3 regions of the Duganella sp. CY15W genome follow, and region 1 is predicted to be linked to each of the others. Evidence: predicted binding sites of a transcription regulator. Region 1 holds the regulator's gene; each other region holds the start of a gene.
The links. Region 1 encodes sigma-54, which starts transcription at its own class of promoters, with help from an activator protein. Its sites were predicted from a motif close to TGGCANGNAANCTGCTTT; they were not measured.
Positions count from the first base shown of each region.

Region 2: the regulator sigma-54 is predicted to act here: its motif matches at 1,302-1,319, upstream of GTP58_RS10060 (flavin monoamine oxidase family protein).
Region 3: the regulator sigma-54 is predicted to act here: its motif matches at 1,253-1,270, upstream of prpB (methylisocitrate lyase).

Region 1 is NZ_WWCQ01000002.1:243,412-245,683, forward strand. It holds gene hpf (ribosome hibernation-promoting factor, HPF/YfiA family) at 1-127, opposite strand, end outside; gene GTP58_RS10650 (RNA polymerase factor sigma-54) at 204-1,676, opposite strand; gene lptB (LPS export ABC transporter ATP-binding protein) at 1,683-2,272, opposite strand, start outside.
Region 2 is NZ_WWCQ01000002.1:107,659-109,930, forward strand. It holds gene GTP58_RS10060 (flavin monoamine oxidase family protein) at 1-1,241, opposite strand, end outside; gene GTP58_RS10065 (Mu transposase C-terminal domain-containing protein) at 1,491-2,272, opposite strand, start outside.
Region 3 is NZ_WWCQ01000009.1:37,686-39,957, reverse strand. It holds gene prpR (propionate catabolism operon regulatory protein PrpR) at 1-1,164, opposite strand, end outside; gene prpB (methylisocitrate lyase) at 1,310-2,197, shown strand; gene prpC (2-methylcitrate synthase) at 2,212-2,272, shown strand, end outside.

The DNA of each region.
Region 1 (2,272 bases):
CGGTCAGGATGACAGCAATATCAATCACTTGATCAAAGTGGCGGGTGACCCGTTCCAGTTTATTCTGCACGTACTCGCGAATAGCTGCGGTCACTTCGAGATGATGTCCACTGATGGTGAGATTCATACACACTCCTAAAGATAAGTCGCTTCTAACGGTTAGTGCGATACCCCTTGCTGCCGGGCGCGCAGGAACCAAGTAACTACAAAGACTTGCGGAGACTGACTGGTGGGATTTTGAGGGCTTCGCGATATTTGGCAACGGTCCGTCGCGCAATCACCATACCCTGTTCTCCCAGCATGTCCGCAATCTTACTATCGGATAAAGGATTTTTCGGGTCTTCTGCTCCTGTGAGTTGCACGATCAATGCACGTATCGCCGTCGAACTTGCTTCCCCGCCAGCTTCGGTGGCGACATGGCTACCAAAGAAATATTTCAGCTCAAACATGCCGTGCGGGGTCAGCATATATTTTTGAGTTGTTACCCGAGAAATAGTACTCTCGTGTAAACCCAGTGTATCAGCTATTTCGCGAAGCACAAGGGGGCGCATGGCAACCGCACCATGCGAGAAAAAGTTCTTTTGTCTTTCTACTATCGCCTGGGCGACACGCAGGATGGTGTCGAAGCGCTGACGCATATTCTTGATCAGCCACTTGGCCTCTTGCAGCTGCGCGCCCATCGCACTTTCGCCCTTGCCCTGCTTGAGCAGGTTGGCATACATCTGGTTCACGCGCAGGCGCGGCATGACGTCGTTATTGAGGCTGACCTGCCAGCCATTTCGCGCTTTTTTAACGATCACATCGGGCACCACGTAGTCCGATACATCCGATGCAAACGCGGCGCCCGGATGCGGGTTGCACTGGCGGATCACGGCCTGCGCTTCACGCAGGTCTTCGTCATCGCACAGCAGCGCTTTTTTCAGTTTGTTGAAGTCGCGCTGCGCAAACCACGTGAGGTGTTTTTCCACGATGGCCAGGGCCATACGCCTAGTCACCAACGGTACGCCGGGCAGGCGTTTGATTTGCAGGGCCAGGCATTCGGATGCATTGCGTGCGCCCACGCCCATCGGATCAAAGCTTTGCAGCAGGCTTAGTGCTGTCTGCAGTTCTTCGATTTCCACTGCCAGTTCTTCGGGCAGGCGCGCGTGGATGTCGTCCAGCGATTCTTCCAGATAGCCGTTCTCGTCGAGCGCATCGATGATGAGTTCCACCAGCGCGCGGTCGCGCATTTCCAGCACCGTCACGCGCATCTGTTCCATCAGATGTTCGCGCAGCGTGCAGTGGTGCGCTTCCAGCTGCGGACGCGATTCCTCGTCATCGGTATTTTTGCTGCGGCCGGAATCGCCCCAGTCCATATCGGCATCGGGCGTGGTGCTTTCGGTATCGGCGGCAGGTGCTTCGTAGCTGTCGGCTTCGGCCGCCGGTGCATCGCCTGGCGGACCTTCGGCCGGCGCTTCCGATGCCGGCGCCTGCTGGCTGATGGCGCCATCGGCCAGCAGGCGCAGCGAGTGGTCGAGCGGATCGTCGAGGCGCTCCAGCAGCGGGTTATCGGTCAGCAGCTGTTCGAGTTCCTGGTGCAGCTCCAGCGTCGACAATTGCAGCAGCCGGATCGACTGCTGCAACTGGGGCGTCAGCGCGAGATGCTGCGACGTGCGCAGTTGCAAAGACTGTTTCATGAAGGCTTACATACGGAAATGTTCACCCAGGTAGACACGCCGCACCGACTCGTTGGCGATGATGTCGTCCGGACGGCCAGATGCCAGCACCGTACCCTGGTTGATAATGTAAGCGCGGTCGCAGATGCCCAGCGTCTCGCGCACATTGTGATCGGTAATGAGGACGCCGATGCCGCGCTCCTTGAGGAAGCGCACGATGCGCTGAATCTCAATCACGGCAATCGGGTCGACCCCGGCGAATGGTTCGTCGAGCAGCACGAAGCGCGGATTGGTCGCCAGTGCGCGCGCGATCTCCACCCGGCGACGCTCGCCACCGGAGAGCGACAGCGCCTGGTTCTCGCGCAGCTTTTCGATTTGCAAATCGGCCAGCAGGGTATTGAGCCGTTCATCAATGTCAGCCTTGGATAAAGGCTTGCCGTCGACCTTTTGAATTTCGAGGACGGCGCGGATATTTTCTTCCACCGTCAGCTTGCGGAACACCGACGCTTCCTGCGGCAGGTAGGACAAGCCCAGCGAAGCGCGGCGGTGGATCGGCAGCGAGGAAATGTCGGTGCCGCTGATATCGATGGTGCCAGCGTCCGATGGCACCAAGCCAA
Region 2 (2,272 bases), 140 kb from region 1:
AAGCCATACGAAGGCACCGAGATGGTGTTGATGCCTTTCAGGTCAGTCATGATGTGGCCACCGTAGATATGGTCATCCTCTTCCCAGAAGCGGCGCTTCATCTGCAGCCCGATCTTGCCCACCGGCGCATACGCCACCGAGGCGACCGCCTGCTTGAATTTGTCCGAGAAATCGGTATCGATCTGGCGCAGCACCGACAGCGGCATCGCGCACAGGCAGTAGTCGGCGCTGATGGCGCTGAGCTTGTTGCTGCCGGTGTCCTTGTAAGTCACCGTCACGCCCTTGTCGTTCTGACGTATGGTCTGTACCTCCGCCTTGTAGCGGATGTTCTTGCCGACGCGTTTTTCAAATGCCTTGGCAATCGCGTCCATGCCGCCCACGGGCTGGAACATGGTGTTCTGCATCGGGAAATCCTGCACCGCGCTGTAGACGTGGCCCAGCTTCGACGCCAGCAAATCCTTGAAGCCCAGCGGATCGGATGGCGTGCCCGCTCCCGGCGACAGGCCCGCACCTGGATTCACCGCGTAGCCACGGCCACTGCGGCCCTTGTATTGCAGCTCGCCCGGTGTCAGCGCGCCTTCATGCGCCAGATAGTCCAGCAGCAGGCGCTGGTCATCTTCCGTCAGCGCCTGGTCCAGCTGATGGTTCTTGACCGACTTGGCCAGCAGCTCCGACACATGGCCGCGCATATCGGCCTTGACCTCTTTCACGCGCAGGCGCTTGCCGGCAAACGGTCCCGCGTTTTCCGAGTAGACGTAAGCATGGTCGTTATCGTTGACCATGACTTCCAGCGGCACCTCAAACAGCTTGGTGTAGTGCAGCGTCGATTGATGGTGCAGCGGGATACGCCAAGGACCATGATTGATGTAGTGGCCCTCGTCAAACGCGCAGATCTGTTTTTCGCCACCCAGCTCCGTCAGGCTGAAACCCTTGCGCGCGGTCTGGCAGCGGCCACCGGCAAACGCACGCGCTTCCAGTATCTGCACCTTGTAGCCCAGCTTTTCCAGCTCATAGGCCGCCGTCATGCCGGCCAGGCCAGCACCCAGTATCAGCACCTTCCTGCCTTTGCCGCTGCCGCTCAGCGCCGGTGGCGCCGACGCCGTCGAGGCGATGCCCATGCCCCAGGCATTCATGGTATTCAACAGCAAGCCGGTGCCGCCCACGGCGGCAGCCCGGTACAGAAAATCCCTCCTCGTTAATGCGCTAAACGATTTAAACGGTTTTACTGTTTTACTATCCATCTGCTTCCTCACCAGTCTGCTGAAAGATCCTTGGGCGACTTGCTAACCCATAGCTCCTCTTTAGCAAACGGCGTGCCACAGCATGGTCAAAAAATAAACCTGTTTCGCCGCAGCGCGCTGCGTGCGGCCAGACCGCAAACAAGGTTGGATAAGCGAACAGACTTTATTCGCAGGCACGCTTTGGCGCACGACAACGCGCCGCACCTTAACGATGCAGCGCGCAGCGTGATGCACAGCGTTGGAAAGGATTCAGTTGACGAAGCTGGCGACGCCCTGCGTAGTAGTACGCACTGGCGCCGCCATCGGATGGCAGGCGTGGAACTGCATGGGAGAAGACGGATCGAGAAAATAGACCGTCTCCATATCTTCGGGATCGTAAGCGAGCTTGATATGCCAGGCGCCGCGCAGGCGCGCACGTTCGAACCAGCGCTCGCTGATGGCGCGCGCGCACGTGTACAGGCGGTTGAACAGCGCAATGCCATCACTGGTCACGCTGGCCTGCGCCACCGGCATCAGGCTACAGCGGATCAGATGCTCAGGATAGATCTTTAATCCGCCCGCACGGTGTTCGCGGCCCCAGTCCCACAACTGGCGCGGCGTCGCCTTGCCCGCATGCGCCAGCGGCTGGCGGTTGTTGTAGTACAGGATGCAGTCGATGATGATGCGCGTGAACTGCTCCACATGCATGACGCCATCAAGCCGGCATGGCGCGCCTTGTGCGTCCGGCGCCAGCAGGCGGAAGCGCTTTTCCAGCACCGGGCGCCAGTCATCCGGGCCATCGTCGGACGCCAAGCAGCGCAGATTGAAATTGTTCAGCAGCGGATCGCCGTTCCAGCCCGATGTCAGCGCCGGCCTGACATGCAGCGTGTCCGGCAGATGGCGGCACGGCCACTGCTCCGCTTCGATGTGGCGGCCATACTGCTGGCTGTAGCGCTGCTTGTCAGCGCCGCAGTTAGCCAGTGCCAGCATGGCCTGCGGCCACTGCGCCGCGCCAAAGCCCACATACAGGCCGCACACCAGCCGGCTGAAGA
Region 3 (2,272 bases), on a different contig from region 1:
GAACAGATCCGCGCGGAAGCGGCCTTCGCGCACGCGCTGTTCCAGGTCGCAGTGCGTGGCGCTGATGATGCGGACGTTGACCGGTATCGGCCGTGTGCCGCCGACGCGCACGACTTCACGTTCTTCCAGCACGCGCAGCAAACGGGTTTGCAGCGTCAGCGGCATCTCTCCGATCTCGTCGAGGAACAAGGTGCCGCGGTTGGCCGCCTCAAACAAGCCCGCATGGCCGCCGCGTCGGGCGCCAGTGAACGCGCCTTCCTCATGGCCAAACAGTTCGGACTCCAGCAGCGATTCTGCAATGGCGCCGCAGTTGACGGCGACGAAGGGGCGGTTCTGGCCCAGCGTGCGCGGCGCTTCGCGGTGGATGGCTTGCGCCACCAGCTCCTTGCCGCAGCCGGTCTCGCCCTGTATCAGCACGGTGGCGGGCGATTTCGCATACAGCACCACGGACTGGCGCACGTTCTCCATCGCCGCCGAGTCGCCGCGCAGGTCATTGATGCCATGTTTGGCGCGCAGCGTGTCTGTCACCACCGCGTTGCGTGAGCGGCTGTGATTGGATTCCAGCTGCGTCAGGCGCGCCATTTCCAGTGCATCGTCAAATGCGTGGCGGATCGAGGTGGCCGAGTACACGAACACGCCCGTGAGGCCGGCTTCCTCGGCCAGGTCGGTAATCAGGCCGGCGCCGACGATGGCCTTGATGCCTGCCGCTTTGAGGTCGTTGATCTGCGCGCGCGCATCCTCTTCGGTGACATAGGTGCGCTGTTCGACGTCGAAACCAAAGGTCGCCGAGAACTCCGCCAGCTCCGCCAGCCGGTCCTGATACGTGATGATGCCGATGCGCTCGGACACGCGCCGCGCGCGCGCCAGCGCCTGCATCACATCCAGCCCGCTGAATTTGGTGATCACCACCGGCACGGACAAGCGGCCTTTCAGGTAGGCGGCGTTGGAGCCGGCCGAAATCACCGCATCGCAGCGCTCTGTCGCCAGCCGCTCGCGGATATGTCTGGCCGCTTCGTCGAAGCCCAGGTTGATCGGTTCTATGGTCGCCAGGTTGTCGTATTCGAGTGTGATATCACGGAACAGATCGGACAGGCGCGATACCGAAACCGTCCAGATAACCGGCTTGTCGTTGGCGTCGAAGGGCAGGGGCGTGGAATGTCGCATGTTTCAATTATAGTTCAAATTTGTTTCGGTGTTCCATGATGAAACGACGTGGATGTCGTAAGTTGTTGATTTATATGGATTGGTGCTCTGGCATAGCCCTTGCACTACAAAGCGCAACTTCAACGCAATATCGAAAGGTCACAATATGAGTCACTACTCCGCAGGCGCGGCGTTCCGCAAAGCCGTCCAGGAAGAATCCCCGTTGCAGGTGGTCGGCGCCATCAACGCCAATCACGCATTGCTGGCCAAGCGGGCCGGCTTCAAGGCGATTTACCTGTCGGGTGGCGGTGTGGCTGCGGGCTCGCTCGGCCTGCCGGACCTGGGCATCTCGAATCTGGATGATGTGCTGACTGACGTGCGCCGCATTACCGACGTCTGCGACTTGCCGCTGCTGGTCGATTCGGACACCGGCTTTGGCGCCTCCGCCTTCAACGTCGCGCGTACCGTGAAATCGCTGATCAAGTTCGGCGCCGCCGCGACCCATATCGAAGACCAGGTGGGCGCCAAGCGCTGCGGCCACCGCCCGGGCAAGGAAATCGTCAGCAAGGAAGAAATGGTTGACCGCATCAAGGCCGCCGTGGACGCGCGTACCGACGACCAGTTTGTCATCATGGCCCGCACCGATGCGCTGGCCGTTGAGGGCCTGGACGCTGCCATCGACCGCGCAGTCGCTTGCGTGGAAGCCGGCGCCGACATGATCTTCCCGGAAGCGATGATCACGCTGGACATGTACAAGAAATTCGCTGCCGCCGTCAAAGTACCGGTGCTTGCCAATATCACCGAATTCGGTTCGACCCCGCTGTTCACCGTCGACGAGTTGCGCAGCGCAGACGTGGGCCTGGTGCTGTATCCGCTGTCCGCCTTCCGCGCCATGAACAAGGCGGCGGAAAACGTCTACGGCGCGATCCGCCGCGACGGCACGCAGCAGAACGTGGTCGACACCATGCAGACCCGCGCTGAACTCTATGAGCGCATCAACTATCACGATTTCGAACAGAAGCTGGACGCCCTGTTCGCCGCACAGAAGAAATAAGAGGAGATACCGACATGACCGAAGCCACTACCTTCAAACCTAAAAAATCCGTCGCCCTGTCGGGTGTCGCCGCTG